Regions from separate parts of the Sphingomonas sp. 2378 genome, predicted to be linked through region 1. Evidence: riboswitches for the same ligand, from Rfam matches in the RefSeq annotation. Region 1 holds a riboswitch; each other region holds the start of a gene.
What was found. Region 1 has a riboswitch for cobalamin ahead of SM191_RS13455 (TonB-dependent receptor). Riboswitches for the same ligand answer to the same signal wherever they lie in the genome.
Positions count from the first base shown of each region.

Region 2: it holds a riboswitch for cobalamin, as region 1 does, so the genes downstream of both, SM191_RS10500 (DUF1636 domain-containing protein) here and SM191_RS13455 (TonB-dependent receptor) in region 1, are expected to answer to the same signal.
Region 3: it holds a riboswitch for cobalamin, as region 1 does, so the genes downstream of both, cobW (cobalamin biosynthesis protein CobW) here and SM191_RS13455 (TonB-dependent receptor) in region 1, are expected to answer to the same signal.

Region 1 is NZ_JAXCMJ010000028.1:31,842-41,992, forward strand. Features, by position in the region: gene pepN (aminopeptidase N) at 1-1,438, shown strand, start outside; gene SM191_RS13435 (alpha/beta hydrolase) at 1,565-2,491, opposite strand; gene SM191_RS13440 (tRNA-binding protein) at 2,632-2,991, opposite strand; gene SM191_RS13445 (glutathione S-transferase family protein) at 2,978-3,649, opposite strand; gene SM191_RS13450 (hypothetical protein) at 3,702-5,102, opposite strand; gene SM191_RS13455 (TonB-dependent receptor) at 5,125-7,302, opposite strand; cobalamin riboswitch at 7,484-7,701, opposite strand; gene SM191_RS13460 (hypothetical protein) at 7,788-8,096, shown strand; gene SM191_RS13465 (TonB-dependent siderophore receptor) at 8,197-10,151, shown strand, end outside.
Region 2 is NZ_JAXCMJ010000017.1:60,032-70,182, forward strand. Features, by position in the region: gene SM191_RS10490 (glycoside hydrolase family 2 TIM barrel-domain containing protein) at 1-2,258, shown strand, start outside; gene SM191_RS10495 (S9 family peptidase) at 2,255-4,519, shown strand; cobalamin riboswitch at 4,690-4,881, shown strand; gene SM191_RS10500 (DUF1636 domain-containing protein) at 4,972-5,379, shown strand; gene cobT (nicotinate-nucleotide--dimethylbenzimidazole phosphoribosyltransferase) at 5,376-6,386, shown strand; gene SM191_RS10510 (histidine phosphatase family protein) at 6,383-6,940, shown strand; gene cobS (adenosylcobinamide-GDP ribazoletransferase) at 6,937-7,653, shown strand; gene SM191_RS10520 (cobyric acid synthase) at 7,638-9,092, opposite strand; gene cbiB (adenosylcobinamide-phosphate synthase CbiB) at 9,080-10,018, opposite strand; gene SM191_RS10530 (aminotransferase class I/II-fold pyridoxal phosphate-dependent enzyme) at 10,011-10,151, opposite strand, start outside.
Region 3 is NZ_JAXCMJ010000023.1:9,271-19,421, forward strand. Features, by position in the region: gene cobN (cobaltochelatase subunit CobN) at 1-3,240, opposite strand, end outside; gene cobW (cobalamin biosynthesis protein CobW) at 3,246-4,283, opposite strand; cobalamin riboswitch at 4,462-4,659, opposite strand; gene SM191_RS12245 (HoxN/HupN/NixA family nickel/cobalt transporter) at 4,682-5,752, opposite strand; cobalamin riboswitch at 5,918-6,120, opposite strand; gene SM191_RS12250 (septal ring lytic transglycosylase RlpA family protein) at 6,233-6,790, shown strand; tRNA gene SM191_RS12255 (tRNA-Pro) at 6,988-7,064, opposite strand; gene yajC (preprotein translocase subunit YajC) at 7,257-7,592, shown strand; gene secD (protein translocase subunit SecD) at 7,600-9,204, shown strand; gene secF (protein translocase subunit SecF) at 9,221-10,151, shown strand, end outside.

The DNA.
Region 1 (10,151 bases):
CTACAACAAGGGGGCCGAGCTGATCCGCATGATGGCGACGATGCTGGGCCCGGTGAAGTTCCGCGCCGCGACCGACCTGTATTTCAGCCGCTTCGACGGGACGGCTGCGACCTGTGAGGATTTCGTCGCCTGCATGGAGGAGGCGGGGGACATCGACCTGTCGCAATTCCGCCTCTGGTACTCACAGGCCGGAACCCCGCGCATTTCGGCGGGGCTGTCCCACCAGCCCGGCGGCGGTCGCGCGGAACTGCGCCTGGCCCAGCATGTCCCCGCCACGCCGGGGCAGAGCCTGAAGCAGCCGATGGTCCTGCCCCTGAAGGTGCGGCTGTTCGGGGCGGAGACGGGTCGGCCGCTGACCGACGAGCGGCTGATCCTGCTCGACCAGGTGGCGGAAACCATCACCTTCGAGGCCGTCACCGAGCGCCCCGTCCTGTCGATCAATCGCGGCTTTTCCGCCCCCGTGGTGATCGAGAGCGACCGGAGCGCGGCCGACCTGGCGTTCCTGTCGGCGCATGACGACGATCCCTTCGCCCGGTATGAGGCGATGCAGCAGTTGATGCTCGACACGCTGGTCGCGGGCACGATCGATGGCGAGGTGCAGGCCGATGCGGTGATCGACGCGGTCGCGCGCACGCTGGAGGCCGAGGGACTGGAACCCGCCTTCCTGGCCGAGGCGGTGCTGCTGCCGTCCGAGAATTTCGTCGGCGACCAGATGGTGACGGTCGATCCCGATGCGATCCACAGCGCGCGCGAGGCACTGCGCGGCCGGCTGGGCCATGCGCTGGAACCGGTGTGGCGGCGGCTCTATGCCGAGATGGCGCAAGGGACCTATGTCTATTCGCCCGAGGCCAAGGGGCGACGGCGTCTGCGCAACGTCGCGCTCGGCTATATCGCGGCCAGCGGCGCGCCCGACGCCGCCGCGCTCGCCTTCGCGCAGTTCGAGGCGGCGGACAACATGACCGACCGGCAGGCCGCGCTGACCACGCTGGTCAGTTCGGATGCGCCCGAGCGGGAGATCGCGCTCGCCCGGTTCCACGACCGCTATGCCGACAATCCGCTGGTCCTCGACAAATGGTTCCAGACCCAGGCGCTGTCGTCGCGGGGGGACACGGGCGCGGTGGTGGAGCGGCTGGCCCAGCATCCCGACTTCACCCTCGCCAATCCCAACCGCGCACGCGCGCTGATCGGGGCGTTCGGGATGAACCAGCGCGCGCTGAACGCCGCCGACGGATCGGGTTACCGGTTCCTGGCGGACCAGTTGATCGCGCTCGACCGGCTCAACCCGCAAACGGCGGCCAAGCTGTTGCCGCCGCTGGGCCGTTGGCGGCGGTTCGACACCAAGCGGTCGCGGCTGATGTGCGCGGAACTGATCCGCATCGTCGGGACGCCGGGGCTGTCCAAGGATCTGTTCGAGCAGGCGTCCAAGAGCCTCGAGTGATCCTCCCCGGCACGGGGAGGGGGACCGCCGCGAAGCGGTGGTGGAGGGGGGCTTCGACAAGTCGAGTCCCGCGTGGCACTCCCCCCTCCACCAGCTTCGCTGGCCCCCACCCCTTCCAGGGGAGGATTATTTCGCCTTCAGGAACCCCTCCATCACGATCCAGCGGTAAAAGGCGTCGAACCACCCGGTGCTGGTCGTTGCCTTCGGATACATGCCGAAGCCGTGCCCGCCCCGACCGTAAAGATGGAACTCGACCGGCTTCTTCGCCGCCATCCACTGGTCGATCAGACCGAAGCCCTTGCCCGCGAACAGCGGATCGTCGGCGGCGATCGCGGCGAACATGGGCGGCGCGTCGGCGGGGACGGTCATCGGCTGGAGCGGGCCATAGATGTCGCCGATAAAGGCGGGCCTGGCCTGTCCGTCGAGCACCGTCGCCACGGTCAGCATCGCGCCCGCCGAAAAGCCGACCATGCCGATCCGGTTCGGATCGACCTTCCACTCCCCCGCCCGCTGACGGACCAGCGCGAAGGCAGCGCGCGAGTCGGCGATCTGCGGCGCCAGGCCCTTCAGCGCGTCTTGCGGGCTGGGCCGTGCGGCGGGGCGCGCCACGCTGGAGAACATCTCCGCCATCGACTTCTCGAACGCGCCCATATCGGCGGGCGTCTGGTTCAGCCGATATTTGAGGACGAAGGCGGCGATACCGCGGTCGGCCAGCGCCTTGGCCACGTCCCAGCCCTCGTTCTGCATCGACAGGGTGCGGAACCCGCCGCCGGGCGCCACGATCACCGCCGCGCCGGTCGCCTTGGCCGGATCGGGCAGGAAGGGGGTCAGCGTCGCCTCGGTCACGTTGCGGGCGAAGACGCTGTTATACTGGCTGTGCCAGCTTTCCTTGGTCTTCGCGCCCGGCAAGGGTCCGGTGTTGAGCGCGATGGCGTTCGGCTGTGCGGGTATGGCGATCGGTGCCATCTGGTCGCCCTGCGCCATGGCGGGTGGCGCGACTGATAGCGCAAGCATGGCGGCCATGGCATGGCCGACCCAGCGATTGGACTTCATATCCCCTCCTGTCCTCCGTGGGTTATGTCCCTACGGTCGAGCGGGAATGGTACGCGTCGAGGCGCGCGGCGCAAGATAAAATGTTAAGGCTAACAGTCAGGCAGTGCCAAGTGGTTACCGGTAGGACGTGGCCTTCGACTTCAGAACAACCGCCCCCCATTGGGCACCGCCAGATCCGGCGCGATCAGCACCACCTGCCCCTCCGCATCGGGAAAGCCCAGGGTCAGCACCTCGGACATCATCGGCCCGATCTGACGGGCTGGGAAGTTGACCACCGCCGCCACCTGCCGCCCGACCAGCGTCTCCGGCGTATAATGCCGGGTGATCTGCGCCGAGGAGCGCTTGACGCCGATCACCTCCCCGAAATCGATGGTCAGCTTGATCGCAGGCTTGCGCGCCTCCGGGAAGGGTTCGGCGGCAATGACGGTGCCGACGCGGATGTCGACCGCCAGGAAATCCTCGATCCCGATCCGATCGGCGGGCGCGTCAGAAGTCGACATTGTCGTAATGCGAAGGCGGGGTGACCATCTCCATCCGCTCGGACAGGAGCGGGCGGAAGGACGGGCGGCTCTTCAACCCGCGATACCAGCGCGCGGTCTGCTCATGCCCCTTCCAGTCGATGCCACCCAGATAATCGGCGACCGAAATCTGCGCCGCCGCCGCCAGATCGGCGAGGCTCATCGTCGCGCCCCCCAGCCAGTTGCGATGGTCGAGCAGATAATCGGTATAGTCGAGATGCCCGACCGCCGCCTTCATCGCTTCGCGCAGGCCCTTGGCATCCGGGCTGCCGGTGCGCGCCACCCGCTTGACCATGCGCTCGTGGAGCAGCGGGCCGGTCACGTCCTGATAGAAATGCGTGTCGAACCACGTCACCAGCCGCCGTATCTCCGCGCGGCCGATGGCGGTGCCGTTGATCATCGCCGACTTTTCGACCGTCTCCTCGAAGAATTCCGAAATCGCCATCGAATCGACCAGCAACACGCCGCGCTCCTCATCGACCATCACCGGGGTCTGCCCGGCGGGGTTCATGTCGAGGAATTCGTCGCGCCGCTGCCACGGCGATTCGCGGACCAATTCGTAACCGACGCCCTTCTCGCCCAGCAACAGCCGGACCTTGCGCGAAAAGGGACAGAGCGGGAATTGGTAGAGTTGCCACATGCCCCCATCTAAGCGGGCGCCCACCCCCACGCCAAGCCCGACACGCATGTTTTCACCCGCCCATGCGCGCGGGACGCCGCAATCGCCGCCAGCCGACCACCACGCCGCTGACCGACAGGATCATTCCGGCGATCGACCAGACCCACATCCACAGATCCCAGGCGGGCCGCCGCGCGGTCAGCCACGGCCAGTCCCAGCAGTGCAGCAACGTATAGACCCATCGATAGGCGCGCCGGACGCGGTCCTGTCGCTGGATCACCGCGCCACTCATCGGATCGACATACAGCCATGTCGCCGCCGGATCGTCGAACCGCATCCGCACGACCGGCAGGCGCGCGGTGGAGGTCCAGTAGAAGTCGGGCCGGTCGAGCCGCTCGCTCGTTACCAGCCGCCCGCCGGGCACCAGCATCGCCGCGCGGGCGGGGACGACCGGCCGCGCGGCGACCAGGCCCGCCTGCTCCAGCCAGCGCGGATGCGACGATGCGCGGTCGATCGCAATTCGCCGCAATCCCGCATCGCCGCTCCATTCGACGGTGCGGGTGCCCCGTGCCAGGCGCGCCAGCCGGTCCAGCGCGACGGGTTCGCCCGCCTGCCCCGCATAGGCCCGCATCGCCTCGGGCGGCGCGGCGCTCCCCGCAAAGGCATGTCCCGGATCAACCGACAGCCAACCGCTGACGATCCAGGTGGTCAGCATCACACCGCCCAGCAGCCCGCTGACATGGTGCCAGAGCATCCAGCCGCGATAGGGGCTCACCCGCCCGCCGCGATAGCGCCGCCGCCCCGCCCGGAGGCGCAGGATGCCGATCCACATGCCGGTCAACGCCACTGCGATGCACGGCCCCGACACCCACATCACCACCTGCCGCCACAGCCCGCCGTCACGGCGCAGCACCGTGGGGTAGATCCAGTGCGGCACCGAGCCGAGCCAGTTCCAGAAACGCTGATCCCACGTCGTCCGCTGCACCACCTGCCCGGTCAGGCTGGAGACATAAAGCTCGGTCCCGGCGGCATCGGCCAGTGCGACCTTCCACAGGGGGCGGTGCCGGTCGAAACCGCCCGCCACCGTCCACTGGTCATGCCCGATCGGCGCGACCCCGCGCACCGCCGCCCGGCCGAAGCGCGCGGCCACGCGGCGGGCATAGGCGGCATCGACGGCAGCGGGCGCGGAACCCGCCTCCGCCGACTGGATGCGCGTCTCCCCCTCCGCCCCCTCGATCCGCCAGACGGGGGTGTCGTCGCGCATCTCCAGCATGATCCGCCGGGCACCACCCTCGCCTCGCGGCGCGATATCGACCCGGCTCCAGTCGATCGGCGTCGCCCCCGCCCAGCCTTGCGCGGGCGACAGCGCGGGATAGGGCACGTATAGCATCACCAGCCCGCTCGCGAACCACATCGCGAAGAACAGGCAGGCGACGATCCCCGCCCAGCGATGCACGAGGAAGGCCAGCCGCACGGCCGACCTTCCCCAGGCACGGTCAGAACGCCGCACGGATGCCCATGTCCAGCGCGCGCGGCCGCCCCAATAGCCATTGCTGGTCGCCATAGGCGGTGACCGCATAGGCCTTGTCGAACAGGTTATAGACCCGCAGGTCCAGCGCGAGGCGCGGGCTCAGCGTATAGGACAGGGTGCCGTCCACCGTCGCATAGCCGGGTATGCGAAAGACATTGCCATTGTCCGAGAAGCGCGGCCCCACATAACGCAGCCCGGCCCGCGCCTGCACCTTGGCCGATGCATCCCAGCGCAGCCAGAGATTGCCCAGCGTCTCGGGCACGTTCGGCGGGGTGCGGCCGGTATAATCGACGCCGCTCGACCGGAAATCGTCGAACCGCGCATCCAGGACGGTGCCGTTGGCGTCGATCCCGAATCCTCGTGGCAGATCGACCGACACCGCCGCCTCGATCCCCTGGGCCGATCGCTGCCCCACCTGCTCGACGGGGCTCGACAGGGTACGCTGCGCCAGCAGCCCGGTCTTCACGATCCGATAGGCCGCCAGCGTCGCGCTGCCCCGGCCACCCAGGAACAGCCATTTGGCCCCCGCCTCGACCTGATGGCCGCGCGCGTTGCTGAATCCCACCTGCCCGGTCGACACCGTGGTCAACGTGCCCAGCGGATCGACGCCGGTGGCATATTGGGCATAGAGCGACAGGGTCGGCACCGGTTGATAGACGACGCCCGCCCGCCAGGTCGCATTGTGGAAGGTCTTTTCGAAGACGAAGCTGTCGGTCCGCGTCCCGCCCGGATAGGCGATGGCCCAGCGACGGACCTGATTCTCCTCATAGCGGAAGCCGCCGATCACCGACCATTTCGCCCCCAGCGTCACCCGGTCCTCGGCAAAGACCGCCAGCGCGGTCGTGCGGGTGCGGTATCGGGGCGCGATCCCCTGCGTATCGAGGAAGCGGCCGGGATCGAAGGCGAAGGGATCGACCGCATCGACTTGCGCGTCCGACCCGAAGTCGTTCTCATGGGTGAAGCGGACCAGATTGGCCTCCCCGCCCACCACCAGCGCATTGGTGATGCCGGGGGCAAGCCCGGTCCGCCACGTCACGCTCGCCTGATCGCCCCATTGGGTCTGGTCGTGACGGATGCCGTAATTGCTGCTCCGCCGGATCGTGCCGGGGGTGCCGGTCGAACCATCCGTGCAGGTGCCGCCCGCGCCCACCCAGCAATAATTCTCCAGATTGCGCCAGAAGCGATCGCTGGTCAGATAATAGGCGATGTTGGACAGGCTGATCACCGCACTCGGCGTCCAATCGATCTGGACCGAGGCGCGGTCGTCGCGGAACCGCATCCGCCCATCACCGACATTATAGTTGCGGTCGCGTACTCGAAGGTCGAGCCGCCCGTCGATCAGCGGCGTCCCGAAATAGCCGATCGGCCGCTGGTCGCCATGATCGCCCCGCACCGTGACCGCGAACATCGGCGAGGGCGTCCATTTCAGCGTCCCCGACAAGGCGACGCTGTCCGAATGCCCGCGATCGACATAGCCGTCCGAACGGCGATAGCTGGCATCGACGCGATAGCCCAGCGCCTCCCCCAACGGTCCGCCGATCCCGGCGGCGGCGCGGACACTGTCCTGTGCGCCATAGCCGATCTCGGCCTGACCATGCGTTTGCGCCGTGGGTTTGCGCATCACGACGTTGACCGCGCCGCCCAGCGCGCCCTGGCCGTAGAGGACCGAGGCGGGACCGCTCAGCACGTCGATCCGCTCGACCATCCAGGGATCGGTCGGGAAGGTGATCGTCCCCGCCGCCGGGAACAGCCGCACCCCGTCGATCAGTTGCAGCACCGATCCCTGCCCCGAAAAGCCCCGCGCCGACAGCGCGGTGCCGCCATTGCCGGGATTGGCGACACTGGCGATGCCCGGCGCACGCGTGGTCGCATCGACGATCGACAGGTCACCCCGCGCGCGGATCGTCTCGCCATCCAGCGACGCGATACTGGCAGGGGTCTCCAGCGGGGTCAGGCCCAGCCGACTGGCCGTGCCGTTGGGCGTATCCAGCGCCTGTTTATCGCGTGTGCCGACGACCAGCACGGTGGCATCGGCCCCCTGCCCCTCTACCTTTTGCGCCCAGGCGGGTCCCGTCCCCAGGACAAGCGCCGCGCCACCCCACAGGCCCAGATGGACCGCTCCGAATCTGTAATGATATAACATACAATTGCCCATAGCGTCTCGTCGCAAACAAGCCGAGGCTTTTCCGTTCGTCTCCGAACGGCCGGATGCCATGCGTACTGGACGCTCTTCCGCACTCGCCATGGCAAACCATTGCGCCTCCGCCATCGTTGGCGTCGCTCGTCGGAAAAGACCTTAGCCTCGGCCATCCCCTGGACCAGGCATGAGCGACCTGACGCCGGCAGGTCTCCTGGCTCACGGGTCATCGCGGCATACGCGCCTTCCCAGGTCACCCCAGTGGCTGGACCGGCCATCGCCGCCCCGTGCGTATCCGCTCACCGCTTACAGTTGCAGGGACAGCCCCGGATTCGGGCGTCGCCGCCCTCACCGCGTTCCCTTTTAATCCCCCTTGTCGGGAGAACCGGCGCGATCATTGCCGGATTATTCCGGCGTCGCATCGGTAGGGGGCTGGCGGCAGCGGCGTCAAGGGTGATGAGCATCGCGCCGAGCCGCGCTATGACGGCATGATGGCACGCAAGACCCGCTATCTGACCGCCACCATGGCCGATGGCTATGTGAAGACGATCGGCCCGACCGCCGCGCCCTTCACCCATTATTGGCGGATCGTCGCCGATCTGGGCGGTGGTCGTACCGAAGTCTTTTGGGGCCATGCCAAGTCGCGCAAGGACGCCAAGGCGAACGATGCCGCCATGGCCGAGGCGATGCGCCAGCGGGGCTGGCTCGGCTATGCGTTCGAGGTCGTCGAGCTGGTCGAGTCCGGCGAACCGCCCGAAGACATGGCCCCCTCCGGCGGAAAGACGCGCCGCCGCCGCTGACCCGCCGACCCCAAGATGATGATTTTGTCATGATGGGGGTTTACGCCCGCGCACCTCATGACTATTGCGACTGCATATCAATAGAAGATTGGGGAACGACATGCTGGCTGGTTCGGCATTGAAGACGCTTGCGCTCGCTCTGTCGGGGGTGGCGGCACCGGCGCTGGCCGAGGGGGCCCGGCCCATCGTCGCGGACCGTGCCACGCCGTCGACCGACAATGGAGCGGGGGACCAGACCGGCAACGACATCGTCGTGCTCGGCAAAAGCTATGGCCGCGAGGTCGGCAAGACCGTGACCCCGCTCAAGGACATTCCCAACACCGTCACGGTGATCGAGCGCGACCAGATCGAGGCGCAGAATCTGTTCACGCTGGAAGATGCGCTGACCGCGACCAACGGCATCACCGTCAACGGCGTGGGCAGCGAGGACCCGTCCTATTTCTCGCGCGGTTTCGCGATCAACAATTACCTGATCGACGGTGTCCCGACCTTCGCCCTCGCCTTCCCCGCCGTGGTGCCCGACCTGTTCTTCTATGACCGGGTCGAGGTGCTGCGCGGTCCCGCAGGGCTGTTCAGCGGCGCGGGCAATCCGGCGGGCAGCATCAACCTGGTCCGCAAACGCCCGCTCGACACCGCGCGGGTGCAGGCGGTGGCGGGGCTGGGCAGCTTCGACAATGTCCGGCTGGAGCTGGACGCGTCGCTCCCCGCCAGCGAGCGGCTGGGGTTCCGCTTCGGGGTCATGGGCCAGGATCAGGACCAGTTCTTCGACACCGCGCACCGCAACCGCGTCGCCGCCTATGCCACGGGCGCGCTCAAGATCGGCGAGCGCACCACCCTGACGGTCGGGGGCAATTACGACCGCTTCCGCCCCGCGATCCAGTCGGGCCTGCCCGGCTATGCGGGCGGCAGCGATGGCAGCGACGGGCGGCTGCTGTCGGTCGATCGCTCCACCTATCTGGGTGCGGAATGGAACCGGTTCGAATCCAGGACGTGGAGCGGGTTCGCCGAACTGGCGCACCGGGTCAGCGACCGCTGGACGCTGCGCGCGACCGGGCTCTATACCGATGTCGATCGCATCGACATCTACAGCTATATCGGCAGCCAGCCGGTGACCGCCGCCAATCAGGGCGTCACCAACCAGATCGCCTATCGCGGCGACAGCAAGCAACAGACCCGCGCCTTCGACTTCAATGCGATCGGCAGTTTTCCGCTTTTCGGCCGCGACCAGACGCTGATCCTGGGTTGGGATTATCAGGCCAGCTCGGGCACCTCCTATTATACCCGCCTGTCGAACTTTGCGACGATCAACGTCTTCGATCCCGTCTCGCCGCCCGAACCGGCGCTGAAGCCCTATGGCCCCTCGGCGCCCTATCGCGTGCCGGGCACCAACCGCTTCGTCACCCAGGTCTATGGCGGCAGCGCGACCGACGTGGAGCAATATGGCATTTACGGCCAGATGCGGCTCAGCCCGGTCACGGGCCTGACCCTGACCGGCGGCGGGCGCGTGACGTGGTGGGACACGACGATCCGTACCCTTCTGGTCGCCTCGGGCACGATCCCGGCCCCGACCCGCTATGGCTTCAACGGCCGCTTCACCCCCTATGCGGGCGCGGTGTGGGACGTGACCGGCGACTGGAACGTCTATGCCAGCTATGCCGACAGCTTCAGTCCGGTCAGCTCGGGCGGCCGCCAGCGCCCCGACGGACGCCCGATCGAGCCGCTGGTCGGCGACCAATATGAGGCGGGAACCAAACTGGCCCTGATGGACAAGCGCCTGTTGCTGTCCGCCGCGGCCTATCAGATCACGCAGCGCAACCGCACGATCAACGACCCCGACAACCTGCTGATCGTCTATCAGCTCGGCAAGGTCCGCGCACGCGGCATCGAGGCGGAGGCATCGGGCGAGATCCTGCCGGGCTGGCGGATCAATGGCGGCTACAGCCTGACCCGCACCAAATATCTGTCGGACATCAACCCGGTGGTCGAGGGGCTGACCCTGACCCCGATCATCCCCGAGCATATGGTCAAGCTGTTCACCAACTATAAGCCGCAGGG
Region 2 (10,151 bases), on a different contig from region 1:
TGACCCGGACCGCGACGCCCAGCGGCACCAGCGCGACGATCACGGCGCAGGTTCCGGGCGTGAAGACGTGGAGCGCCGAAGATCCCAATCTTTATACCCTCCTGATCGAACTGCTCGACGCGAAGGGCAAGTTGATCGAGGCGACCAGCCGCCGCATCGGCTTCCGCACGGTCGAGGTCGCAGGCGGCGAGGTCCGGGTGAACGGGAAGCGGATCATGATCCGCGGCGTCAACCGGCACGAACATGACCCGCACACATTCCGCATCGTGTCCGAGGAGACGATGCGCAAGGATATCGAGTTGATGAAGGCCGCGAACATCAACGCGGTCCGCACCTCCCACTATCCCAACGATCCGCGCTGGTACGACCTCGCCGACGAATATGGCCTGTACGTGATGGACGAGGCCAATATCGAGAGCCACGGCTATCTCAGCCTCACCCAAGAGAAGAACGACCCGACGCTCAATCTGGGGCACAAACCCGAATGGGCGGCGGCGCATCTCGACCGGGTGCAGCGCATGGTCGAGCGCGACCGCAACCACCCGTCCGTCATCTTCTGGTCACTGGGCAATGAAAGCGGTGTCGGGCCCAATTTCGAGGCGGCGGCGAAATGGATTCGCGCGCATGACAGGACGCGGCTGATCAACTTCCTCGGCTATAGCATGAGCGGCTGGCGGCATCCGACCAACGCCTATGTCGACATCTTCGCGCCCATGTATGACGATGTCGAGAAGCTGGCCGACTATGCCCAGAGGCCCGAATTCACCCAGCCGCTGATCCTGTGCGAATATGCCCATGCGATGGGCAACAGCCTGGGCGACTTTCAGGGTTATTGGGACGTGTTCCGCAAATACCCGAAACTGCAAGGCGGCTTCGTCTGGGACTGGGTGGACCAGACGATGAGCCTCAAGGACAAGGATGGTCGCCCCTATTGGGGCCAGGGCCTCGACTATGATCCCGATCCCAAGGATGCGGGGCTGCACGGCGACGACAGCCCCGTGGGCGACGGCGTGATCCAGTCGGACCGCACCCCCGACCCCGAATATTATGAGATGGCGCATGTCCAGTCGCCGGTCCACTTCACCCATGAGGGCGGCGGCTGGCAGGTGGTCAACCGCCACGACCATATCGACCTGTCGCGCTTCACGCTGGACTGGACGGTGCTGGAGAATGGCGTCGAGACGGCGCGGGGCAGCATCGCCACGCCATCGGTCGCGGCCGGAGCGAGCGCCCCCCTGTCCTTCGCCCTGCCCCCGGCGAAGGACGCAGCGGCCGAACGCTCGCTGATCCTGCGCGCGCGGACCAAGGCGGGGGCGATCCCGCCGCTGCCCGCGGGTCATGTCGTCGGCTGGGAGCAGTTCGCGCTCTCCGCCCCGGTCTTCGCCGCCACCACCGCCGGATCGGTCGTGCCGGAGGAAAGCGCCGACGCAATGACGCTGAAAGCCGAAAATGCGGTACTGGAGATCGACCGCGCAACGGGCCTGGTCCGCCGCTATGCCCGTGACGGCAAGACCTTGCTGACCGGCGGCGCGCCCAATTTCACCCGTGCGCCGACCGACAATGATGTGGGTGCTGGCGTGCCCAAGAGCCATGCGATGTGGCAATATTTCTCCGAGCATCGCCGCCTCGACCATATCCAGCGCGAGGGCAACGCCATCGTCGTCGATCACGACATGGGCGTGGGATCGGTCAAGATGCGGACCCGCTGGACCATGGCTCCCGACGGCAGCGCGACCGCGACGGTGCGCTTCACGCCGCTCCGCGCGACATTGCCCGATCCCTTGCGCGTCGGCCTCGCCTTCGCGACGCCGGGGCAGCAATTCGGCCAGGTGAGCTGGTTCGGGCGCGGCCCCTGGGAAAGCTATGCCGACCGCAAGACCGGCGCGAGCATCGCCCGCTGGAGCGGCGCGCTGGCGGACCAGTATCACGACTATGCCCGCCCGCAGGAGAGCGGCAACAAGACCGATGTTCGCTGGGTGCAACTGACCGGCACGGGCGTGGGGCTCCGGGTGACGGGGGCGCAGCCGCTGTCGGTGAACGCCCTGCCCTTCCCCTATGCCGACCTCGCGATGAAGCCGCCGGGCAAGGCGCATAGTTCGGATATCCGCCCGCATGGCGACGGCACGCTGCTGATCGACGCCGCGCAGGCCGGGGTCGGGGGCGATACCGGCTGGAACCTCGATGGCCGCGCGCACATGCCCTATCGCATCGCGCTCCAGCCGCTGACCTACAGCTTCACGATCGGAGCCGCCCAGTGAAGCGACTTGCCCTCCTCGCCCTGTCGCTGACCACCTCGCCCTTGGCGGCGCAGACCGTGCCCGACCGGATCGCCACGTCGCTGGCGCTTCGCGACCAGTGGCAATGGCTGACCCGCGATATCGCCTCGCCCGCCGAATGGGATGCGGACGGGCGGCATTTCCATTATCGCAAGACGGTGGCGGGCGGCTTCGCCTTTGTCGATGTCGACGCCGCCACCCGCGCCAAGGCTCCCGCCTTCGACGCCGCCGCGCTCGCCCCCGCGCTGTCCAAGGTGACGGGCAAGCCGGTCGAACCTTCCCGCCTCCCCTTCGAGCATTTCGCCTATTCGCCCGACCGCACGGCGATCCGTTTCTCGATCGGTTATGACGACACCGTCTATCGCTGCACCGTCATCCGACCGGTCTGCACCATCGTCCCGCCCGAGAACCCTGCCCGCCCGCGCGGATTTGGCGTGGTGCGCGACCTGCGTATTCCCGCCGACAACCATCCCCGCCTTTCCCCCGATGGCAGGCTGGAGGCGCTGGTCCTCGACGACAATCTGGTCGTGCGGACCGCGAATGGCGGCAAGGAGGTCTGGCGCTCCCAGGACGGCAGCCCCGCCAATTTCTACGACCCCGAAACCATCGCCTGGAGCCCCGACGGCCGGCATATCGCGCTCCAGCGCGTCCGCCCCGGCTATGCCCGCATGGTCACCCGCGTCCTCGCCGCGCCGCCGGGCAAGGTCCACCCCGAGGTCGTCCAGCAACTCTATCCCAAGCCCGGCGATGCCGTGGATCAGGAATCGCCCGTCCTGTTCCGCGTCGCGGACGGCCAGCGGACCGAGATCGACCCGGCGCTGTTCGCGGGTGCCTATACCCTGTCCGCCCCCGAATGGCGCGCGGACAGCAGGAGTTTCGCCTTTGACGATCTGAAACGCGGCTTCGGCGAAGCGAAGATCATCGCGGTCGATGCCGACACCGGCGCGGCCCATGCCGCCGTCACCGAAAGCGCGAAGACCTTCGTCTTCCGCGACCGCATCTGGTCGCACGACGTGAAGGGGCTGGGCCGCGAAATCCTCTGGGCGTCGGAGCGGGACGGATGGCGGCATCTCTATCTGATCGACGGCGCGACCGGCCGCGTCGTCCGCCAGATCACCAAAGGCAACTGGGTCGTCCGCGACATTGCCAAGGTCGATGACGAGAAGCGGCAAATCTGGTTCTCGGCCAGCGGCTTCGTGCCGGGCGAAGACCCCTATTACAAACACTGGTTCCGGGTGGATTTCGACGGCCGCAACCTGACCCGGCTGACGCGCGAGAATGCGACTCACGAAGTCCGCTTCTCTCCCGACATGACCACTTACGTCGACGTCTTCTCCCGCACCGACCTGCCGGAGACGATGGAATGGCGTGACGCCCGCGATGGCCACCTGATCCAGACGCTGGAAAAGGGCGACATCACCGCGCTGACCGCCGCCGGGTTCCGCCCGCCCGAACGCTTCACCGCCAAGGGCCGCGACGGCAAGACCGATATCTACGGCCTGGTCGTCCGCCCACGCGACTATGACCCGGCCAGGCGCTATCCGGTGATCGAGAACATCTATGCCGGACCGCACGACAGTTTCGTGCCCAAGGGCTTCTGGCCGTTCGGCGCTTTCTCCGGCGGCGACAAGGTCATGGGGATGCAGCAGCTCGCCGATCTGGGCTTCATCGTCGTGATGATCGACGGCATGGGCACCGCCAACCGCTCCAAGGCCTTTCACGACGTCGCCTGGAAGAACCTGGCCGATAGCGGCTTTCCCGATCGCATCGCCTGGATGAAGGCGCTGAACGCGAAGGACCCCGCCGCCGATATCACCCGCGTCGGTATCTATGGCGGCTCGGCGGGCGGGCAGAGCACACTGAATGCGCTGCTCTTCCACCCCGAATTCTACAAGGCCGGGGTCGCCTATGCCGGGTGTTTCGACAACCGGATGGACAAGATCGACTGGAACGAACAATGGCTCGGCTATCCGGTCGACCGGAGTTATCTGGACGCCTCGGGCGTGGTCCATGCCGGGCAGTTGCAGGGCAAGCTGATGCTGGTCGTCGGCGAGCAGGATTCCAACGTCGATCCCGCCAGCACGACGCAGGTCGTCGATGCGCTGATCAAGGCGGACAAGGATTTCGACCTGCTGGTCGTCCCCGGCGGCGAGCATACCGCCGGGCGCTCCACCGGCCCGGTCGCATATGCCATGCGGCGGCAATATGCGTTCTTCCTGAAGGCTCTGCGCGGCGAGGAGTGAGTTTCTTCCGCATATCGTGCGCACCACCCCGGCGCAGGCCGGGGTCCAGTTTCGGCGCACAATGGAGCGCACCACATCGCGAACGGCGCCTGGACCACGGCCTGCGCCGGGGTGGAAAAGAGGAGGAAGGGGCCGGAAGGAAAGAATTGCCTCCCCTCCTCCACACGCCTATCGCTCCTCCCGCGACAGGTTCCCCTTGGCGGGGGATGAAAAGGGAATGGGGTGCGATGCCCCGGCTGCCCCTGCAACTGTAAGCGGCGAGCCGTTCGCCATCACGCCATTGGGGGCAGAACACCCCTGAGAAGGCGGCGGACCGGCCCCGACCCGCGAGCCAGGAGACCTGCCCGTCGCGGTCGTCCTTCGACCGGTCAGGGTGTGCCGGACGGACGGGGGTTTCCCCTCGCGCGGGCGACGGCGCTTTGTGGAGAATGCCCCGTGACCGAGTCCGTCCCATGCTGAAACCCGCCACCAACGGCCCCGCCGTGGTCGCCTGCAACACCTGTCGCCTGTCCGACGACGTGCGCGAGAATGACGACGGCAAGCGCGGCGGCGCGCTGCTGGTCGAGGCGTTGCGCCGCGTCCAGGCCTCCGACCCCGCTTATGCCGAGGTGGCGGTCGAGGAGATGCCCTGCCTGTTCGCCTGCCAGTCCTTCTGCACCGTCCATCTGCGCTGCCCCGGCAAGGTCGGCTATGTCATGGGCAAGTTCGCCCCCGATGACGATGCCGCCCGCGCCATCCTGGACTATGCGCGGGCCTATGCCGCCAGCGACTGGGGGCAGGTGCCGTACAAGCAATGGCCGCAAGGGGTGAAGGGCCATTTCCTCACCCGCACGCCGCCCGAAGGATTCGTCGTCGAATGAAGGCTTTCCCCACCGTCGCCGCGTTCGAGGCGGCACTGGCCACCTTGCCCGAACCCGATGCGGCCGCCCGTGACGCGGCGACCGCACGGCAGGGCCAGTTGACCAAGCCCCCCGGCTCGCTGGGCCGGTTGGAGGAGATCGCGATCTTCCTCGCCGGATGGCAAGGCCGCGAGCGTCCCCGGATCGAACGGGGCCGCGCCGTCATTTTCGCCGGGAATCACGGCGTCGTCGCGCGCGGGGTCAGCGCCTTTCCGGCGGAGGTGACCGCGCAGATGGTCGCCAATTTCGCCGCCGGAGGAGCCGCGATCAACGCGCTGGCGGCGGCGGCGGGGCTGGCGCTGTCGGTGGTGCCACTCGATCTCGACCGGCCCACCATGGACTTCACCACCGCACCGGCGATGAGCGAGGCGGAATGCCTCGCCGCGCTGAACGCCGGGGCCGACGCGGTGGGCGATGCCGACCTGCTGGTGCTGGGCGAGATGGGGATCGGCAACACCACCCCCGCCGCCGCGCTCGCCGCCGCCAGTTTTGGAGGCGATGCGTCCGACTGGGTCGGCCCCGGCACCGGCGTCGATGCGCAAGGCCTGTCGCGCAAGGCTGTCGCCGTGGCCGATGGCCTGTCCCTGCACCGCGACCATCTGGGCAGCGCCTTTGAAATCCTGCGCCATCTGGGCGGGCGGGAGATTGCGGCGATCGCGGGCGCGGTGCTGGCCGCGCGGGCGAAGCGCGTACCCATCGTGCTGGACGGCTTCATCGGCACCGCCGCGATCGCCCCGCTCGCTTTCGCCAATCCCGGGATCGCCGCCCATTGCCTGGCGGGCCATTGCTCCGCCGAGCCGGGGCATGTCCGACTGCTCGACCGGCTGGGGCTGACGCCGATCCTGTCGCTCGACATGCGGCTGGGCGAGGGTAGCGGCGCGGCGGTGGCGGTGCAGGTGATCCGATCGGCGCTGGCCGCGCATGACGGCATGGCGACCTTTGCCGAAGCGGGGGTCGCCACCGCGTGACCGGGTTCCGCCTCCATCTGCTTCGTCACGGCGAGCCCGAACTGACGGGGCGGATGCTGGGGCGGACCGACAGCCCGGCGACGGCACGGGGCCTCGCCGCCTGTGTCGAGCGCGCGCGCGGGGTGGAGGTCGTGCGACGGATCGGCTCCGACCTGTCGAGAGCCCGCGCCTGCGCCGAGGCGATCGGCCCGACCGAGATCGATCCCCGCTGGCGCGAACTGGACTTTGGCGACTGGGACGGACTGGCCCCCGACGCGATCGACCGGGCCGCGCTCGATCGTTTCTGGCATGACCCCGACGACGCCCCGCCCCCCGGCGGCGAGCGCTGGTCCGATCTGGTGGCGCGGGTCACCGCCGCCATCGCCGACTTGCAGCCCGAGCCCACATTGATCGTCACCCATGGCGGGGCGATGCGCGCCGCCTTGCATGTGCTGTGCGGCTTCGACTTCCGCGCCGTCTGGGCCTTCGCCCTGCCCTATGCCAGCCTGTTGACACTGGAAGTGTGGGACGGCGTGCCGCGCACGGCGCAGGTGACCGGGCTGGTCACGACATGAGAACGCTGGTCGTCGCGCTGGGCTTCCTGACCCGCCTGCCCATGCCGCGGGTGGAGGCGGATGCCGAGGATTTCGCGCGGGCGATCCGGCTCTATCCGGTGGCGGGCTTGGCTATCGGGGTGATCGTCGCGGGCGCGGGCTGGCTGGGGGCGCGGGTCGATCCGTGGATCGGGGCGCTGGCGGCGCTGATCGCCTGGGTCTGGGTGACGGGGGCACTGCATCTGGACGGACTGGCGGATGTCAGCGACGGGCTGGGCGCGGCACATGGCGACCGGTCGCGGCTGCTGTCGGTGATGGCCGATCCGCATATCGGCAGCTTTGGGGTGGTGGCGCTGGTGATGCAGTTGCTCGCCAAGCTGGTGCTGCTCCACCGCGTGCCGCCAGAGGGCTGGGCATGGATCGCGCTGATCCCGGCGGCGGCGCGGATCGGGCCGTTGGTCTGGGCACGAGTCCTGCCGCCGCTCCGGCCCGGCGGCCTGGGGGCGATGGTGGCGCGGGCGGTGCGTCCCTTCGACCTGATCCTCTCGGGCGTCGTCGTCACCGCGATTATTCCCTTCTGGCCGCCGCTGGCCGCCCTGCCGCTCGCCATCGGTGCGCTCTTCCTCTGGTTCCGGCGCAAGCTGGGCGGGATGACCGGCGACGTGCATGGCGCGGGGATCGAATGGACCGAAACCGCCCTCCTCCTCGCCGCCGCGCTCTATTCCCTGCCCTGAGCGATCCGTAGCAGCGCGTCGCCATCGACATGCGCCTCCAGTACGGCGGCGATGGCGTCGAGCGCATCGTCCACATCGCCCCGGTGATCCGGCCCCGCCCCCTCCACCCCGATCCGCGCGAGCCACGCCGCGCGCTGCGCCGCTTCACCCAGCAGACCGTGGATATAGCTGCCCGCAACCAGCCCATCGGCGCTCATCGCGCCCTCCGCCCGGCCATCGGCCAGATGCCCGATGGGCCGGAGGGTGTCGGGGCCGTTCGTGCGCCCCAGGTGGATCTCATACCCCGAAAAGCCCGCCCCCAGCGCCTCGCCGGTGACGGGGCGAACGGTCTTCTCGCCGGTCAGCACCGTCTCCACGTTCAGCAGCCCCAGGCCATCGACCCGGCCCGCCGGCCCCTCGATCCCGTCCGGGTCCGCGACGCTCCGCCCCAGCATCTGGTATCCGCCGCACAGCCCCAGCACCGGCCGCCCGCGCCGATGATGCGCCGCGATGTCGATATCCCAACCCTGCGCGCGGATGAAGGCGAGGTCGGCGATCGTCGCCTTGGACCCCGCCAGCACGATCATCGCCGCATCGGGGATCGGCTCGCCGGGGCGGACCATGACGAGGTCGACCTGCGGCTCCAGCCTTAGCGGATCGAGATCGTCGAAATTGGCGATGCGCGGCGTGATCGGACAGGCGATCACCACCTGCCCCCCGGCCCCGGCGCGCGACCGTTCCAGCACCACCGCATCCTCGCTGGGCAGGCGCGCGGCGTCGGCAAGCCACGGGATCAGCCCCAGCGACCGCCAACCGGTATGCTGCGCGATCACGCCCAAGCCATCGGCGAACAGCGCCGGATCGCCGCGAAACTTGTTGACCAGGAAACCCCGGATCATCGCGGCATCCTGCGGGTCGATCACGGCTTTCGTCCCGACCAGCGAGGCGATCACCCCGCCCCGGTCGATATCCCCCGCCAGCACCACCGGCACCCCCGCCGCACGCGCGAAGCCCATATTGGCGATATCGCCAGAGCGCAGGTTGACCTCGGCGGGCGAGCCTGCGCCCTCGACGATGACGAGGTCGCACTCCGCCTCCAACCGGCGATAGCATTCGACCACCTCGGGCAGCAGCCCGATCCGCCCCTCGCGCCATTTCGACGCAGGCAGCATCCCCCGCACCTGCCCGCGCACGATCAGTTGCGAGGTGCGGTCGCCCTGCGGCTTCAGCAGCACGGGGTTCATGTCGACATGCGGGGGCACCCGCGCCGCCATCGCCTGGGTCGCCTGCGCCCGCCCGATCTCGCCGCCATCCGGCGTGGCGGCGGCGTTGTTGCTCATATTCTGCGGCTTGAACGGGCGGACGCGAAGCCCGCGATTGGCGAAGAGGCGGCACAGCCCCGCGACCAGCACCGACTTGCCCACATCCGAGCCGGTGCCCTGGATCATCACGCCAGCCATGCGACACCCCCCGCGATCACCCAGAGGAGCAGACACGCCCGCGCATAGATTTGCAGCGCGGTGACGATATCCTTCGGAGACGCGGCCCGCCCCTCGCGCCCGATCCATGGCTTGATCTGGGTCACGCCGTCATAAGCGACCGGCCCCGCCAGCGCGACGCCCAGCGCGCCCGCCATCGCCGCTTCCGGCCAGCCCGCATTGGGCGAGGCATGGGCGCGTGCGTCCCGCCGCATCACCCGCCAGCCCCGCGCGCCCGCGACGCACACCAGCGCTCCCGCGATCCGGGCGGGCGCCCAGTTCGCCCCATCGTCGATCCGCGCCGCCGCCCAGCCGAACGCCCGCCAGCGCGGCTCCTTATGCCCGATGATGCTGTCGGCGGTGTTGATCGCCTTATAGACCCACACGCCCGGCAGCCCGAGCAGCAGCAACCAGAATAGCGGCGCGACGATGCCGTCGCAGAAGCTCTCCGCCAGCGTCTCAATCGCGGCGCGCGAGACGCCCGCCTGATCCAGCCGCCCGGTATCGCGCCCCACCACCCGCGCGACAAGCGCACGGGCGGCGAGCAGATCGCCGCGAAGCAGGGCCTCGGCGACGGGCCGGACATGGATGTACAGGCTGCGCTGCGCGAGCGCGGGCCAGGCGAGGACGGCGCTGGCGATCCACCCCCAGCGACCGAACAGAAGGTGCGATTCCCGCTCGAGCCACCATGCCAATCCGCCGGTCAGGGCGATCAGGACCACCATGGTCAGGACGCCCAGCCCCCGCCGCACGCCCTCCGGCCGCTTGGGGGAATTGCCCAGCCGCTCCGCACAATTCAGGAACCGCGCGAACGCTCCCACCGGATGCCCGACCCGCGCATAGAGCCGATCCGGCCAACCGATCGCGGCGTCCAGCGCCAAGGCCGCCAGCGCTACGGGGTCAGCCATGGTGCAATGCCCTATCGAGCCGGTGCAGGTCGTCAGCGACCGGCACGCCGAACCGCAACCGCTCGGGTGCGTCGGCAAAGGGCCGGACCAATATCCCCGCCGCCGCCAGTCGCGCGAAGATCGCCGGGGCGTC
Region 3 (10,151 bases), on a different contig from region 1:
CGCCAGCGTCGCGTCCCAATAGAGGTCGATCAGCGCGGCGGGCACCGCGTCCGCCAGATGCGCGAAACTGCCGAGATGGTCGAGCGTCGCGGCGATCTCCGCCGCGCCGCGAAAGCCATGCGCCATCATGCCCGCTACCCAGCGCGGGTTGGCGGCGCGGGCATGGACGGTGCGGGAGATCTCCTCGGCCAGCGTCCGCGCCTTGGGGTTGGCGGGGTCGCGCGTGTCGAGATGATATAGCGAGGCCGCCCCCTCCCCCAGCGCCGCGCGCGCCGCCGCGAAGCCCGCCTGATGTGCGGCATAATCGGCGGCGAGCAGCAGGTCGCTTTCGGGCAGGTCGTGGAGGTGGACGAACGCCTGCGCCCCGGCCACCCGCGCGGCGACCCCCTCGGCATCGCGCCGGTCGCCATCGTCGAGCGCGGTGGCCGAGGCGGCGAGCCAGCTCTGTCCCGCGTCGATCCGCGCCGCCTCGTCATAGCCCGCATTGGGGTCCAACCCGATGCCGTAACGCCCCGGCGCGGGGCCATAGACGCGTGGGGTCGCCTGCCCGACGAAAGGATTCCAGTCCGGCTCCTCGTTCCGCTTCCCCAGCGCCCGCACCGCCTGTCCGAACAGCGCCGCCAGATGGGGAAAGGCATCGCGGAACAGCCCCGACACGCGCAGCGTCACGTCCACACGCGGCCGGTCGAAGCGCATCAGCGGCATCACCTCGAACCCCGTCACCCGTTCGGAGCGGGGGTCCCAAACCGGCTCGACCCCGATCAGGTGCAGCGCCATGGCGAACTCCTCGCCCGCGGTCCGCATCGTCGCCGAGCCCCAGAGATCGACGATCAACATACGGAGGTGATCGCCCTCGTCCTGCATATGGCGGCGGATCAGTTCTTCGGCGAGCTTGATTCCCTGAAGATGCGCCGCCCGGCTCGGCACCGCGCGCGGGTCGATGGCGTAGAGGTTACGCCCGGTCGGCAGCACATCGGCGCGGCCACGATAAGGCGACCCCGAAGGCCCCGCCGCGACACGCTTTCCGTTCAATCCGGCGAGCAGCCCGGCGCGTTCGGCCGCGCCCTGTTCGCCGCGTCCGAAGATATGGAGTCCCTCGCCGAACTGGCTGTCCTTGACGTCGCAGACGAAGGCGTCGATCCGGGCCAGCGGATCCTCCGCCCCGGCCAGCCCCAAAGTCTCGCCCAGCCCGACGCTCTCCGCCTCCTCGGCGATGCTGGCGCGCAGCCGGTCGCGGCGCGCGGGATCGAGACCGTCGGCATTGGCATATTCGTCGAGCAACGCCTCCAATCGCCCCAGCCCCGCGCCTGTCTCCGCTTGGCCCAGCGTCGGGGGGACGTGCCCGATCGTCACCGCGCCCAGTCGCCGCTTCGCCTGCGCCGCCTCGCCCGGATCGTTGACGATGAAGGGATAGAGGACCGGCCAGTCGCGCGTCAGCGCCTCGGGCCAGCAGGCATCGGACAGCGCCACCGCCTTGCCGGGCAACCACTCCAGCGTACCATGCGCGCCGACATGGACCAGCGCGTCGATCCCTTGCGCCCGCAGCCAGAGATAGAAGGCGACATAGGAATGGCGCGGGCAGCGGGAGAGATCGTGATAATCGTCGGCCCGCGCTTCTTGCCGCCCGCGCTCGGGCTGAAGCGCGACGATGGCCTTACCCAGCACGAGCGCGGGGAAATGGAAGGCGTCACCCTGAACCAAGGGATCATCCTCGACCGCGCCCCAGCTTTCCAGCAGGTCGGCGCGCAAGGGTTCGGGCAAGGCAGCTAGCGCTTCGCAATAGGCAGCGACCGGCCAGGCGATCCGGTTGGCGAGCAGGGCGGCGGGAAGATCCGCCTGCGGCTCCACATCATATCCGGCCTCGCGCAGATCGCTCAGGATCGCCTCCGTCGAGGCAAAGCCGTCCAGCCCCACCGCATGGGCCGCCTGCCAGTCCTTGCCCGGATAGGTTGACAGGAGGATCGCCAGCCGCCGCTCCGCCGCCGGGGTCGCGGACAGCTTCGCCCAGCCCGCCACCTTGTCCACCACCGCCGCGATGCGTTCCGGCTCGGCGCGGTGGAGGCGTAGCGCCACGTCGAAATCGGGGTCGCGCGTCCCCGGCTGCTTGAAGCTGACCACGCCCGCGAACAGCCGTCCGTCGATCTCCGGCAGGACGACATGCATGGCAAGGTCGGCGGGCGACAGGCCGCGTGGCGAGCCATGCCAGCCCTCGCGATCGCTGGTGGCGAGTGCCACCTGAAACACCGGCACGCCTGCGCCGTCGAGCGGGGTGGTGTCGTCCTCGCCGCGTGCGGAAAAGGCGGTGGCGTTGACGATCGCGGCGGGGGTGAGGGCCTTGGCCCAGCGCGTGATCCAGGGGCCCGCGCCCTCGGCTTTCAGCGAGGGAACAAAAAGGGCGATGGTGTCGAAGCCGCGTTCGCCCAACGCTGTGTGGAGCGCGGCGATGGGTTCCAGATCTGCGGCGGCGAGATAGGCGCGGTAGAAGACGATCAGAACTCGGGGGCGGGTTGCGGTCAGCAGGGTTGCGGCGGGACAGTGCAAAACGTCTGGGGTCCAACCACCAACCGGCGCCAATTCAAAGCCCCTCTCCCGGCAGGGGGAGGGGTTGGGGAGGGGCAAGGCCGCAGGCGACATCGCTTGGGGCGAGGGCCCTCCCCCATTCCCTCCCGCCTGCGGGAGGGGCGTGCTTGTGGCGAACGTACCAGCGAAAAGCCCCTCTCCCGGCAGGGGGAGGGGTTGGGGAGGGGCAAGAGCCACGGGCGACACTGCCGCCAACGCCGCCAAAGCCACCGCCGCCGCATCCGCCCCACCCGCATCGCACAGCACCGTCAACCGCCGCACCACCGCCTCATCGACAGTGGATGCCGCCATCAACCGCCGGTCCTCGCGCCCATCCGCCGCCAGCACGGCGAGCGCGATACCCCGCTCGCGCGCCAGCCGTTCGACTTCGCGCAGGCCGTAATCCCAGTACGCCGCCCCGCCGATCAGCCGGATCAGGATCGCCTTCGCATGAACCAAAGTCCGCTCGACATAGGTGTCGACCGACAGCGGATGGACCAAAGCCGCCAGATTGGCGAGCCGCAGCGACCAGGGAAATCCCCCCGCCCGCCAGCCCGCCGCAAAGGCGCTGAGATCGCTGTCGGAGAAGGACAGCACGACCACGTCACCGGGGCGCTGCCCCAGATCCTGTGGAACCGCCTGTTCCTCCAGCCCATGGCTCTCGCGAAAGACGAGATGCACCGCGTTCAGCCCTTCAGCACGGCCTCGATCGCAGGCCGGTCGATCCGGTCATGCTCGGCGATGACGACCAGACGGGTGCCGCGCGGCTCGCCTGCGGCCCAGGGGCGGTCGTAATTCGTCCGCACCCGGCGACCAACCGCCTGCACCAGCAAGCGCATCGGCTTACCCGCGACCGCCGCATAGCCCTTCACGCGCAGGATATCCTGCTGTTCGGCCAGCGTGACGATGCGCGCGGCGATCACTTCGGGGCTATCCACCTCGCCCAGCATCACCGAGATGCTGTCGAAATCGTCATGCTCGTGATCGTCCGCGCCGTCATGGTGCGAAGGGCGCGCGGCGATGTCGTCCTCGGCGGCGGCTTCCAGCCCCAGCACGATCTCGGCGGAGACGATACCGTCCACCGCCTCGACCATCGGCAGCGGGCGGGGGGCTTCGGCGGCGATGATTTCGCGCGCCCTGGCGACGCCTTCCGGCCCGGCGAGATCGGCCTTGGTGAGCAGCACGAGGTCGGCGCAGGCCAACTGGTCCTCGAACACTTCCGACAGCGGCGTTTCATGGTCGAGGCTGGGGTCGGCGGCGCGCTGGGCCTCCACCGCATCCAGATCGGGGGCGAAGCGGCCCGCCGCGACGGCTTCCGCATCGGCGAGCGCCACCACACCGTCCACCGTGATCCGCGAGCGGATGGCGGGCCAGTCGAACGCCTTCAAGAGCGGCTTGGGCAGCGCCAGCCCCGAGGTCTCGATCAGGATGTGATCGGGGCGCGGCTCCATCGCCAGCAGCTTCTCCACCGTGGGAATGAAGTCGTCGGCGACGGTGCAGCAGATGCAGCCATTGGCCAGTTCGACGATATTCTCCGCCGGACAGTCGGGGATGGCGCAGGACTGGAGGATGTCGCCATCGACGCCCAGCGTGCCGAACTCGTTGACCACCACCGCCAGGCGACGACCGCCCGCGTTGCGGATCAGATGGCTGATGAGCGTGGTCTTGCCCGCGCCCAGAAAGCCGGTGACGATGGTGACGGGGACCTTTGAAAGATCGCGCAAAACAATTCTCCGACGCGCCGGACGAGCGAGCACGGCATGGGGCGGATCGCCGGAGCGGTGACGGACGGGCGCGACATTGCATCCATCCCGCTGACCGGCGACCGATGCGGCCCCGGCCGCATGGCTTCGTCGCTCTCCGACGGAGAACCGTGCCCCGACCATCCCCTGGGTCCAGGCAAGAGCGACCATGACGCCGGCAGGTCTCCTGGCTCGCGGGTCGAAGCAAGGGGATGCGCCTTCCCGGATCACTCCAGTGGCCGTGCCTCAATGGGCACCAGCATCGCTCGCTCACCGCTTACAGTTGCAGGGACAGCCGGGGATTTGCACCCCATTCCCGTTTGAAGCCCTTGCGGGCACCGGCGCGATCTTCGGAGACTTTCGCCCCCGATGTGCGGCATTTATCCCGCCGCGCCGGGCTTGGCAATTCGCGCCTCCATCGCCGCGAACCCGCGCCAGCGATAGAGGAGGAAACTCGCCCCCCAGCAAAGGACGAACAGCCCGACGATCGCAAAGCCCAGCACGTTGAAATGCTCGGACAGCGCGCCCGCATAACGGAACGGCCCCGCCGTCCAGCCGAACCGCTCGGCCAGCAGGGCGGTCGCCTGAATCCCCCCGATCACCAGCGCCACCAAGGCAGAAACCAGCGTGATCGTCATATTATAGTAGAGCTTGCGCAGCGGATGAACGAACGCCCACTCATAGGCCCCCAGCATCACCAGCCCGTCGGCGGTGTCGATCAACGCCATGCCGACCGCGAACAGCACGGGGAAGACCAGGATCGTCGCCAGCGACACGCCATCGGCGGCATGTGCCCCGGAAAGCCCCAGAATGGCCACCTCGGTCGCGGTGTCGAAGCCCAGCCCGAACAGAAAGCCGAGCGGGGCCATATGCCAGCTTCGCCGGATCAGGCGGAACAGCGGGCGGAACAGCCGCGACAGCGGCCCCTGCCCGGAAAACAGCATGTCGGCGTCGGCCTCCGCCATCGGCTCGCCGCGCGCCACCCGGCGGAACCGGGTCCAGACGTCGCGCAGGATGATGAGGTTCATGATCGCGATGGCGAACAGGAAACTGGCCGAGACGATGGTGGCGATGGTTCCGCCGCTCTGCCCGAACGCCTCGAAATCGGCGAGCGTGCTGGCGGCGAGCGCCACGGTGGTCGCCGCGATCAGTACGATGGCGGAATGGCCGATCGCGAACCACAGGCCGACCGCGATGGGTCGCTGGCCATCCTGCATCAGCTTGCGGGTGACATTGTCGATGGCGGCGATGTGATCGGCATCGACCGCGTGGCGCAGCCCCAGGCTATAGGCGAGCAGGGCGGTGCCCAGCATCAGGCTGTTGCCCGCGAACACGCTCAGCGCCCAGCCCCAGACGGCGATATTGACGATAATCAGCGCGCCCATCAACAGCGCGACCCGCTTTTTCAGCGGCAACCGGGCGCGGGGGGCTCCGGCAGGATGGTTGGACATGGGTGATACCCCTGGCGTCATTGCGACAAAGGCCGAACTCCGCGATCGCGGTCACCATCCCGCCCCACGGACGCACGCCGGGCAAGATGGCCGATTCGTATCGGCCGATGGGCGTCGCTCGCATGATACAATATATCCTGGCCATGACCATCCCCTGGATCGCGGCAAGAGCGACTCGCACCGGCAGGTCTCCTGGCTTGCGGGTCGAAGCGTCGGCGATGCGGCCTTCCCGGATGGCTCCAGTGGCTGTTCCCCGTTGGCAGGAACCGGCATCGCTCGCTCACCGCTTACAGTTGCAGGGACAGCTATGGATTTGCACCATATTCCCGTTTCAAGCCCCGAAGGGCACCGGCGCGAAAGACCGGTCTGGGCTGAAAGCCCGTTCCGGTCGTCATGGGGATAGTCTGCGGCGGATGGAGGCGCAAACGGCTTTATCCGGCGGCGTGCGCGGCTTAATCGACATCCATGATAAGGAAAGCGATGCGCCGATGGACACCGGCGGCGGCCTGTCTGGTCGCGGCCTGCTCCGGCGGGAACTACCGGCCGGTCAGCGATTATCCGGTGCGGATCGGCAAGCCCTATTCGGTGCGCGGCGTCACCTATGTCCCCGCCGAGGACGCGACCTACGACATGTTGGGCTATGCCAGTTGGTATGGCGGCGAATCGGGCAAGCGCACCGCGAATGGCGAACGCTTCCGCCCAGGCTGGGCGACGGCGGCGCATACGACTTTGCCGCTGCCCAGCTATGTCGAGGTGACGGCGCTGGACACCGGGCGGCGGATCATCGTGCGGGTCAACGATCGCGGGCCGTTCGCCGGATCGTCGCGGATCATCGACCTGTCACGCGGCGCGGCGGAGCAACTGGGCCTGCGCGCGGTGGGCAGGGCGGCGGTGCGGGTCCGGCGGGTCGAGCCGGACGAAAAGGACCGCGAACGCCTGCGCCACGGCAAGGCGGCGCGGCCATTGCCTCCGGTAACGGATGCGGTGCGGGCGAATTTGCTGTCGCAGATCACGGCGGCGGGGATGACGGTGCGGTAACGCCCAATCCTCCCCAAGCTTGCTTGGGGAGGGGGACCGCTCGCGTCAGCGAGTGGTGGAGGGGCAAACGCCCCTCGCCCCTCCACCACCGCTGCGCGGCGGTCCCCCTCCCCGCGCTTTGCGCAGGGAGGAATGGGCATGGCGAAAGAACGGGCTTCCGCCCGCTCCGCCGTCATCCGCCCATGTAGGAAGAAGATTGGTCGGGGCGACAGGATTCGAACCTGCGACCCCCACACCCCCAGTGTGATGCGCTACCAGGCTGCGCTACGCCCCGACCGAGCGGCGGCCTCTAGGCGGGTTTTCCGTGGGATGCAAGCCTTGATGTTGCGACGGTGCCGACACCACATCCGGCTCTCCATTGCGCCTGTCCGCCTGCGATGGTAGCGGGCAGGCTATCCGACATGGGGGCTTGTCGATCGTCATCGGTCGGCCGGTGCCCGTGCCCATTCAGCATAGACGGGTCCGAATGTTCATTCCCTTCACCGCCCAGGCAACCACCGGGGCCGCCGCGTCCAGCGGCGCCGCCTCGTTCCTCAGCCTCGCGCCGCTGCTCCTCGTCTTCGTGGTCTTCTACTTCCTGATGATCCGCCCGCAACAGCGTCGCATGAAGACGCTGCAAGCGGCGGTCGAGGGGGTCAAGAAGGGCGATCAGGTCACCACGGCGGGCGGCATCGTCGGCAAGGTGACCCGCGTCGAGGACACGCTGGTCGAGGTCGAGATCGCCCCCAATGTCCGCGTCCGCGTGGTCAAGGCGACGCTGACCGACGTGGTCGATCCCACCGCCAAGCCCGCGAACGACTGATCCACCGATGCTGGATTTCCCCCGCTGGAAGGTCGCTTCCATCGTCGCGCTGCTGGCGGCCCTGTGCCTGCTGGCGATCCCGAGCTTCCTGCCCGAGAGCATGACCGACAAATGGGGGGCGATCCCCCATCCGCGCGTCAACAAGGGCCTCGACCTGGCGGGCGGCAGCTATCTGCTGCTGGAGGCGGACACCGCCGACCTCGCCAATACCCGGCTGGAGACGATGCGCGACCAGGTCGCGGCCGAGATGCGGCGCGGCAATCCGCGTATCGACATCGGTGACATCTCGGTCCGTGGCGGCCAGCTCAGCTTCATGCTGCGCGACCCGTCCCAGGTCGATGCGGCGCGCGAGCGGCTGCTGACGATCACCGGCGGCGGGGCGGGCATGACCGGCCAGCGCGAATGGGACATCCAGGTCGTCGACACCTCGCGCTTCGTCCTGAAGCCGACCCAGGCGGGGCTGACCCAGGCGGTCGATACCGCGATGAAGACCGCGACCGAGGTCGTGCGTCGCCGCATCGACGCGCTGGGCACCAAGGAGCCCACCATCCTCCAGCAAGGCTCCAACCGCATCGTGGTGCAGGTGCCCGGCCTGCAAAATCCGCAGGCGCTGAAAGACCTGATCGGCAAGACCGCCAAGCTGGAATTCAAGCTGGTCGACACCACCGCCAACCCGGTCGAAGTGGTCAAGGGCAATGCTCCCGCCGGCAGCCAGGTCCTGCCCTATCCCGGCAACCCGCTGGGCGCACCGGTGATCGCGGTGAAACGCCCCGTCATCATCTCGGGCGACCAGTTGATCGACGCGCAACAGACCTTCGACCAGCAGACCAACGCGCCGCAGGTGGCGATCACCTTCGACGCGCAGGGCGGCCGCAAGTTCGCGCGGATCACGCAGGAAAATACCGGCAAGCCCTTCGCGATCATCCTCGACGGCCAGGTGCTGTCGGCCCCCAACATCAACGAGCCGATCCTCGGTGGTCGCGCCCAGATCAGCGGCAACTTCACCGTCGATACCGCCAACCAGCTTGCCATCTCGCTGCGTTCGGGCAAGCTGCCGATCGACCTGAAGGTCGTCGAGGAACGCACCGTCGGTCCTGACCTGGGCGCCGACTCGATCCGCGCGGGCATTCTCGCCTCGGCGATCGCGGCGGTCGCGGTGATCGTGTTCATGACCCTCACCTATGGCCGGTTCGGCATCTATGCGAACATCGCGGTCGTCATCAACGTGCTGGTCATCCTGGCCGTCATGGCGATGCTTAACGCGACGCTGACCCTGCCGGGTATCGCGGGCTTCATCCTGACCATCGGCACCGCGGTCGACGCCAATGTACTGATCAACGAGCGGATTCGCGAAGAGCGACGGCGCGGGCGCAACGTCGTCCAGGCGGTCGAACTGGGTTACAAGGAAGCCAGCCGCACCATTTTCGAGGCGAACGTGACCCACGCCATCTCGGGCGTCATCATGCTCGTGCTCGGCTCGGGCCCGGTGAAGGGCTTCGCGGTCGTGCTGCTGATCGGCATCGTGACCAGCGTGTTCACCGCCGTTACCTTCACGCGGATGCTCGTGGCGCTCTGGTTGCGCCGCGAAAAGCCCAAGACCATCAACATTTGAGGCAGGAGAACAGATCATGCGCCTCCTGAAACTCGTCCCCGACAACACGAACATCGACTTCGTCCGCCTGCGCGGCTGGGCGTTCGGGCTGACGCTCGCGCTCACCCTGCTGGCGGTCGGCGTCACCTTCGCCAAGGGCCTCAATCTGGGCGTCGACTTTGTCGGCGGCCTGATGATCGAAGAGAAATTCCCCACCCCGCCCTCCGCCGACCGGGTTCGCTCGGTCGTCGATGGGCTGGGCGTGGGTGAAGCCAATATCCAGACGGTCGGCGACGGCCGGACGATCAGCATCCGCCTGCCGGTGCCCGCCTCCAAGGACGAAGGCGCGACCAACGCCGTCGTGCGCAAGGTCGAGACCGCGCTGGGCCAGCAATTCCCCGGCGCGACCTTCAGCCGTTACGACACGGTGTCGGGCAAGGTATCCGACGAGTTGATCAAGCACGGCGTGCTGGCGGTGGTGCTGGCGATCCTGGGCATCGGCCTGTTCGCCATCTTCCGCTTCGAGTGGCAGTTCGGCGTGTCGACCATCGTCGCGATCGTCCACGATCTGCTGGTGACGCTCGGATTCTTCGCGGTGACCCAGTTCGAACTCGACCTGACGATCATCGCGGCGTTCCTGACCATCATCGGCTATTCGATCAACGACAAGATCGTCATCGACGACCGCATCCGCGAGAATATGCGCCGCTATCGCAAGATGGAGATGCGCGAGATCATCAACCTGTCGGTGAACGAGACGCTGCCGCGCACGGTGATGACCTCGGTCACCATCCTGCTGGCGCTGATCGCGCTGCTGCTGCTGGGCGGCCATGTGCTGCGCGGCTTCACCGCGGCGATGATCCTGGGCATCGTGGTCGGCACCTATTCGTCGATCTACGTCTCGTCCTCGCTGCTCATCACGCTGGGCCTGCGCGCCGAGCCCAATCGCGAGAAGCCGGGCACCACCG